3 regions of the Arthrobacter sp. T2-23 genome follow, and region 3 is predicted to be linked to each of the others. Evidence: riboswitches for the same ligand, from Rfam matches in the RefSeq annotation. Region 3 holds a riboswitch; each other region holds the start of a gene.

Region 1 (2,252 bases), 1.3 Mb from region 3:
CAGCCGGCAGCCTGGGGGCACCGCTGGACGTGATGGTGACCGCCTCGCCGTTCGGCTACCGGATCAGTCCCATCACGGGGGCCGTGGGCGAATTCCACCGCGGCCAGGACTACGCCGCCCAGTGCGGCACCCCCGTGCACGCCGCGGCCAGCGGCACCGTAACCTTTACCGGTTGGCACCCCTACGGGGGCGGCAACCGCGTCGTGATCGACCATGGCAACGGCCTGGAGACCACGTACAACCACTTGTCGTCCTCAAACGTCCGCGTGGGCCAGCAGGTTTCCCGCGGCGATGTGGTGGCGATGAGCGGAACCACCGGCGCCTCCACCGGCTGCCACCTCCACTTCGAGGTGATGGTCAACGGAGAAGTCGTTGATCCGCTGGGCTGGCTTTAGACCGACCCGAGGGACCACTCGCATTTCCGTGACACGCCGTGATCTGAATGTGACATTGAGTCCTAACTGCTGTACCGTATGAAGCACGCCAACTTCACCGAAGTTGGCGCTCTTGAGTGGATTGCCTAACTCTGCCACCGCTCAAGGTCCGTTCGCATGACATCGTCTGGCAGGGGCGGGGGAACCAATTTTGGTCTTCGCAAGAAGACCTTGGGGTTAAGTCGCAAAGCTTCCCAGGAAGCGGCGCGGCCGGGTGACTCCCATCCGAATCCGACAGCTCACCTCGTAGGCATTGGGAGAGGCTACTTTCGTGTCTTCACGCCACAATGCTGCGCGTTCTCGCGCTGGCGAGGCTCACTTGAGCCCGCTGAACTCCATGCTCCGCGCGGCCCTTGCCGGCGCCCGGACTGGATCTCACAACGCAGTTCCCGCTTTTGGCGCGTCTTCGCAGTACACCCTTCGCTAAAGAAACCCGTTTCGGGGCGATCCGGCGTACCCCCAAGATGCCGGAGCGTCCTCAGTCCCGCCTGCAACAGCGCGGACAAAAGGATCACGAAAGAGAGAACTGAATGACTACTCGTGCAACCATTGCACGCCACCGCGCGGAGGTCACCAAGACCAACTCGCTGGCTGTCATTGCTAAGGCCGTCGGCGACAACGCCGGTGGTATGGGTCGCCAGGCCGCGGTTATCGCTGCAGCCTCCGGCCTGGTACTGACCAGCGGTATCGCAGCCAACGCTGCCGAGACCAACGTTCAGCGCGAATCGACTTCTGCTTCCGCCACGGAAGTACAGTCCACCGCACCGGCCACGATCTCAGCGGCCTCCAGCATCGCGATCTCCTACGAGAAGCCTGCTGTCACCACCGCACCGGCCCCGGTCGAGGCACCCAAGCCGGTCGTCCAGGTCAAGGAAGCTGCTGCTTCCACCGGCACCGCCGTGACGGCTTCCCTGGCCACGAAGGCTCCGGCTGCTGTCAGCGGCATGGGCGCTTCGATCGCCGCAGCTGCCTACGCGCAGATCGGCGTCTCCCAGGACTGCACCATGCTGGCGACCAACGCGCTGGCCGCAGTGGGCATCAACTACCACGGCTGGCCGGCAGGTTACCTGTCCCTGGGCCGCACCGTGAGCGCCGCTGAGGCTCAGCCGGGCGACCTCGCCTACTACCAGAACGGCGGCATGGGCATGGCCCACATCGCTGTTTACGTCGGCAACGGCATGGCCGTCCACGGCGGCTGGAACGGCGGAACCACCGCGCTCTACAGCGTCAACGTAGGCTCCGGCCCGGTCTTCATCCGCGTCGGCGGCTAGGACTGAATCCCGGCGACGCCGGAAGCATTGTGAAGGACCCCTGCCCCGCGGCAGGGGTCCTTTGCGTTGGCGGACCGCCGCTGGGCCGTGCCGTGGGGGCCAGGGATAAGAAAAATTCGGTAATCCGGCCTCCCGGTGTTTACTCTTGTGGTGTCGATCCATAGCCCGACCATGCACAGGGCAGCCGGCCCTCGTGCCCCTGGCGGGTGCGGCCGTGAAGAGGTATGCGGATGCGCACTCTCGTTCTGAATGCTGGATATGAACCGCTGGCGGTAGTCACCTTCCGCCGGGCGTTGGTCCTTGTGCTGACGGGGAAGGCCAGCGTGGTGGCCGAAGGCGACGATCCCGTGGTGGGCCCGCAGGACATCCTCGGCCGCCCTTCGGTGATCCTGTTGAACAGGTACATCAGGCCCCGATACAACACCATGACGGCGGTCAGCCGCAGGGGAGTGCTCCGCCGGGACAATCACCGCTGCGCCTACTGCGGCAAGGCTGCACACACCATCGACCACGTCCAGCCCAAGTCCCGGGGCGGCGCGGATTCATG
Region 2 (2,252 bases), 1.4 Mb from region 3:
GCCATCCGCGGCTACACAGAACTGATGCGCATGACAGAGCACTTCACCCCGGACGGCGAGAAATCCCTCGCCCGGGTGCAGAGCCAGTCGGAACGGATGACGACCCTCGTGGAGGACCTGCTCCTGCTGGCCCGCCTCGACGAGGGCCAGCCGCTGAAGTTCAGCGACGTGGATCTCTCCCAGCTTGCAATCGAGACGGTCAGCGATGAGAAGGTCATGGCCCCGGACCGCCTCTGGAAGCTGGAGCTCGCCGAGGAGCCCGTCGTGGTGCGGGGCGATGCTGCCCAATTGCACCAGGTGCTGGCGAACCTGCTTTCCAACGCTCGCAAGCACACCGAGCCGGGAACGACCGTGACCACGGCGGTAGAACGCACCAATGACGGCACCGCCATCGTCACGGTGACGGACAACGGCACCGGAATTGCCCCCGAATTCGTGGATAGGGTGTTCCGCCGCTTTGCCCGTGCGGACGCGTCCCGCCGGAACCCCGTTGGAACCGCGGCGCCGGCCGCAGTGCCATCCCGGGCGGGATCGCAGGCACCGGCGCCCGCCATGGCGCGGGCGCGCGCGGGCTCCGCCACCTTCACTTCCCCTGTTCCGGCGGCGACGGCGGAAGGCACCAGCGGTCTGGGGCTGTCCATTGTGCAGGCGATTGTCGAGGCCCACGGCGGCACCGTCCACGTCACGTCCGGGCCCGGCCGCACGCAGTTCGCCGTCCGCCTCCCCGAGGCGGCTCCGGCGACCTAGGAGAGGCAAGCTGCCGCGCGGTTGGACGAGGCCTCCGTTACCCAAATGTGACATCCAATGGAAAGTCCGGTACCGTTTTTAGGGTGCGGCCATCGATCTGGCCGCATATCCGGATTGACGCCAAACTCTGCCGCTTCCCGGATTCCGATGGATTAGGCAGAGACGGGGGACCCAGAGTTCCCGGGCATCTGCATCCATGCACCCTTGGGGTTAAGCCGCCACGTCGAGATTCCGTGCGGCCGGATTTTTGCATCCGAACCCGACAGCTAACTCCGTAGGCGTTGAGAGGCAAACATGACTCATTTCAAGGTACCCATGCGCCCACAAGGCGCAAAACAGGCATCCGAAGCCGCGATCGCGCGCCACCGCGCCGAGCCGGCGAAGCGCACGACACTGTCCCGGATTGGCGCCCGCGCGGGCTCCAAGGGCAAGCGCGCCGCCGTCGCGGCAACCGCCCTCGCGGTACTGCTGGGCGCAGGCGCCGCGGGCCAGGCCTCCAGCACGACGGCCCACACGGCAGACGCGTCCAAGGAATCGTCGCTGCAGAAGTTGGAGTTCGAACAGGTCGGCAGCAACTCCCCCGCCTCCCCCTCCACCGGCACTGTGGAAGCCAAGGCGGCGGAAGTCAAGCCCGCCGAAGCCCCGGCACCGCCAGCCCCGCCCGCGCCGGTCGCCCCAGCCGCCGCCCCCGCCCCGGTGCAGCCGGTCGCCGTCGACGATCCGGCCGGCGCGCAGGCCTATGCCGCCGCGCAATTGCCCGTCCACGGCTGGGCTCCCAGCGAGATGCCGTGCCTGCAGAAGCTGTGGACCAGGGAGTCCGACTGGAAGACCACCGCCACGAACCCCAGCAGCGGCGCCTACGGCGTGGTGCAGTCCCTGCCGGCGGAGAAGATGGCAAGCGCCGGCGCGGACTACCGGACCAACTACCGGACCCAGATCAACTGGGGCCTGAAGTACGTGCAGGACCGGTACGGCTCGCCCTGCGGCGCCCTGAACTTCCATTACGCGAACAACTGGTACTAAACAGCCGCCACACGGGCCCCGGCCCGGCGACACGCAAGGCCCCGGATTCAGTGCATCCGGGGCCTTGCGTGCGCCTGCAACCTTGGCGGTCCGCCCGCCCAGTAAGGCTAGGCGTTGGGACGGCCGGGGATGTATTGCACCGCCCACTTGTTGCCATCAGGGTCGGAGAAGTGGACGAAGTGGCCCCAGTCCTGGATGTCGACGTCGCTGACGTCCACGCCGTTGTCCTTCAGCTGCTTGTGGGCGGCCTGGATGTCGCTGACCACCAGTTGCAGGCCCGGGGCGGTGCCGGGCGGGGCACTGTTGAGACCCTCGCCGATCGCGATCGAGCACCCTGATCCCGGCGGTGTCAGCTGGACGAACCGGATGCCTTCGGTGGGCCGTTCGTCGTAGTCGGCGTTGAAGCCCACCTTGTTGACGTAAAAATCCTTAGCGCGGTCCACATCGGACACCGGGACAAATACGAGTTCAAGTTTCCAGTC
Region 3 (2,252 bases):
AAAGGCGCAGCCCGGCGGCGACCTGGCCCTGGGCGGCGCCCAACTGGCAGACAGCTTCCGCCGGCTCGGACTCATCGACGAGTACTGGATCTACATCCATCCGGTGCTGCTGGGCCGCGGCACACCGCTCTTTAAGCCCTCGGACAGCCGGACCGCGCTCACGCTCGCCGAAACGAGGACTTTCGGCAACGGTGTGGTCCGGCTGCGCTACACCCGCTGAGCCGCACCGGACACGCGAAGGCCAGTGGCCGGCTGTCGTGGGGACAACCGGCCACCGGCCTTCGGGAGCAGTGCTTGCGCGGTGACTACGCCCCGGCGCGGACGAAGGTCACGCCGCCGGTGGCCGTGAGCCAGGACAGCGGGTGCGAGATCGTCTGGTTGGATCCGTTCATGCCGCCGCTGATCGCCTGGCCGTTGCCGGCGTAGATGGCGACATGGCCGGACTGGACGATCATGTCGCCGGGCTGCGGGTCGGCCACAACCTTGCCGTAGTTCATGAACTGCTGGGGACCCAGGTCACCGACCGGGATCCCGGCAGCACCAAGGGCCTTCTCGACCATGGCAGTGCAGTCCTGGGTGATGCCGATCTGGCTGTAGGCGGCAGAGAGCATCGCAGCGTTGATTCCGCCGGCCGCCGGGGCCGGGGCAACGGCTGCCTGGACGGTGATCTTCGGCGCGGCCGGCGCTTGAGCGACGGCGGGCGCGGCCGGCGCAGCGACGGGCTTGGGCTGCTCGATCACCGGCGCCGGCGTGGTTGCCACCGCCGGACGGTCGAAGCTGATCTTCACGGCGGAATCAGCAGCAACCGGTGCCGAGACCTTGCTCGCGACGTCGACGGAGGATGCGGGGGCGGAGTCGCGTTCTGCGGACGCGGCCGCCGCGTTGGCAGCCATGCCGCTCGTCAGGACGAGGCCGGAGGCGGCCATAATAACTGCGGCCTGGCGGCCCACAGTGCCTGGCTTAATCGAAAATGCCGAGGTCCGTCCGGCAGGGGCGTCGGAACGATGGCGCGCAGCAGTAGTGCTTGAAGTCATGTTTGTAGCCTCTCCCAATGCCTGCGAGGTGAGCTGTCGGATTCGGATGGGAGGCACCCGGCCGCGGACCCGCCAGAGCGGGCTGTGCGGCTTCACCCCAAGACCTGCCGGAACGGCAAGTCGAAAGTGGTTTCCCCGTCTCTGCCAGAAGGTTGCATTCGGATCCCGGGCCGCGGCAGAGTTAGGCAATCGGCTCGGAAGCGCCCGTATCGGAAACAAACAGGCACCCATCCACGGTAACGGTACCCGGCGGTAATGTCACATTCAGGTAACGACGGGGTGTCCAGGCAGGGAATTTTGCCTAGGGTGCCGGCAGCCGCAACGCATAGGATGAGGTCAGCCAGCATTACCTCAAACGGAGGGCCCCGCTATGAACAGGCACTGTGTCGCCATCTGCCAGCTAAGCGATCAGCCGCAGGAAGACTTCGACGTTAACACGGAGCTACTGGTTCTCGAGGGCGGGGAAATCCACGTGGCGACGTGGGACGCCGAACCTCGCGACGGCGGATTCGACGTCCACGTGCTGAACGACCGGGTGGATGCCCTCGGTTTTATGGTGGTGACCGACTGGCAGTTCCTCGATGGCAAGGCGTACGCCGTGGTGGAGCGCCGGACGGAGCCTTAGGGAAGCCTGCCGAGGACCTGGTTGACCACGTCCGCGCCCTCCCGGGCCGCGGCGTCGAAGTTGAGCGTGTCCGCAGCGGTGCCGTTGACGCTCTGCCGGTAAATGACACGCCGGCCCGTACCTGCCGGCCGGGGACACTTCCGTTGAGCCTGCGGCCGCAGTGCTGCTGCCCGTTGATGGGACGCCGACGGTGGCCGGGCCCGTCCCCTGTCCGCCCGCGCACGCGCACGCGGCCAGTACGAGGGTTGCCGCCGGGGCCCGCTTGGCTAGAACCGCAGCCCCGGGCGATCCTTGCCCACATCCGCGAGCACCCGGTGCACCGCTTCCCGGACCAGGTCGCCATCGCCGTCATGGTTCCCGCCGCTGGGATCCGCCGCAGTGCCGGGACCGTGGGCCCGTGTTCCCTTGGCTTGCCGCACAAAGCCCTCCCAGTCGCCGCTGCCGGCCCGGAGTCCGCGCAGTGGCGCCAGCAGGGCTGCGCGGCGCAGCCAAGGGTCCGGGTCCTGCAGCCACCGTTCCATGACGGCCTCCGCCCGGCTCCGGCTGAGGCCGTCAAGGCCGGCGATGAGAGGCCCGACGACGTCGACGGCCAG

What was found. A riboswitch is a leader RNA that binds a small molecule or an ion and turns the genes downstream of it on or off. The one in region 3 is predicted to bind cyclic di-AMP.
Region 1: another riboswitch for cyclic di-AMP. It lies ahead of ACZ5Z0_RS05960 (NlpC/P60 family protein); the one in region 3 lies ahead of ACZ5Z0_RS00255 (NlpC/P60 family protein).
Region 2: another riboswitch for cyclic di-AMP. It lies ahead of ACZ5Z0_RS06830 (aggregation-promoting factor C-terminal-like domain-containing protein); the one in region 3 lies ahead of ACZ5Z0_RS00255 (NlpC/P60 family protein).

The regions. Positions count from the first base shown of each region.
Region 1 covers NZ_AP027917.1:1,306,373-1,308,624, reverse strand. The annotation lists gene ACZ5Z0_RS05965 (M23 family metallopeptidase) at 1-395, shown strand, start outside; cyclic di-AMP (ydaO/yuaA leader) riboswitch at 543-701, shown strand; gene ACZ5Z0_RS05960 (NlpC/P60 family protein) at 965-1,705, shown strand; gene ACZ5Z0_RS05955 (HNH endonuclease) at 1,936-2,252, shown strand, end outside.
Region 2 covers NZ_AP027917.1:1,492,376-1,494,627, forward strand. The annotation lists gene ACZ5Z0_RS06825 (sensor histidine kinase) at 1-747, shown strand, start outside; cyclic di-AMP (ydaO/yuaA leader) riboswitch at 856-1,043, shown strand; gene ACZ5Z0_RS06830 (aggregation-promoting factor C-terminal-like domain-containing protein) at 1,063-1,770, shown strand; gene ACZ5Z0_RS06835 (VOC family protein) at 1,878-2,252, opposite strand, start outside.
Region 3 covers NZ_AP027917.1:43,249-45,500, reverse strand. The annotation lists gene ACZ5Z0_RS00260 (dihydrofolate reductase family protein) at 1-220, shown strand, start outside; gene ACZ5Z0_RS00255 (NlpC/P60 family protein) at 306-1,034, opposite strand; cyclic di-AMP (ydaO/yuaA leader) riboswitch at 1,039-1,201, opposite strand; gene ACZ5Z0_RS00250 (hypothetical protein) at 1,405-1,659, shown strand; gene ACZ5Z0_RS00245 (DNA alkylation repair protein) at 1,926-2,252, opposite strand, start outside.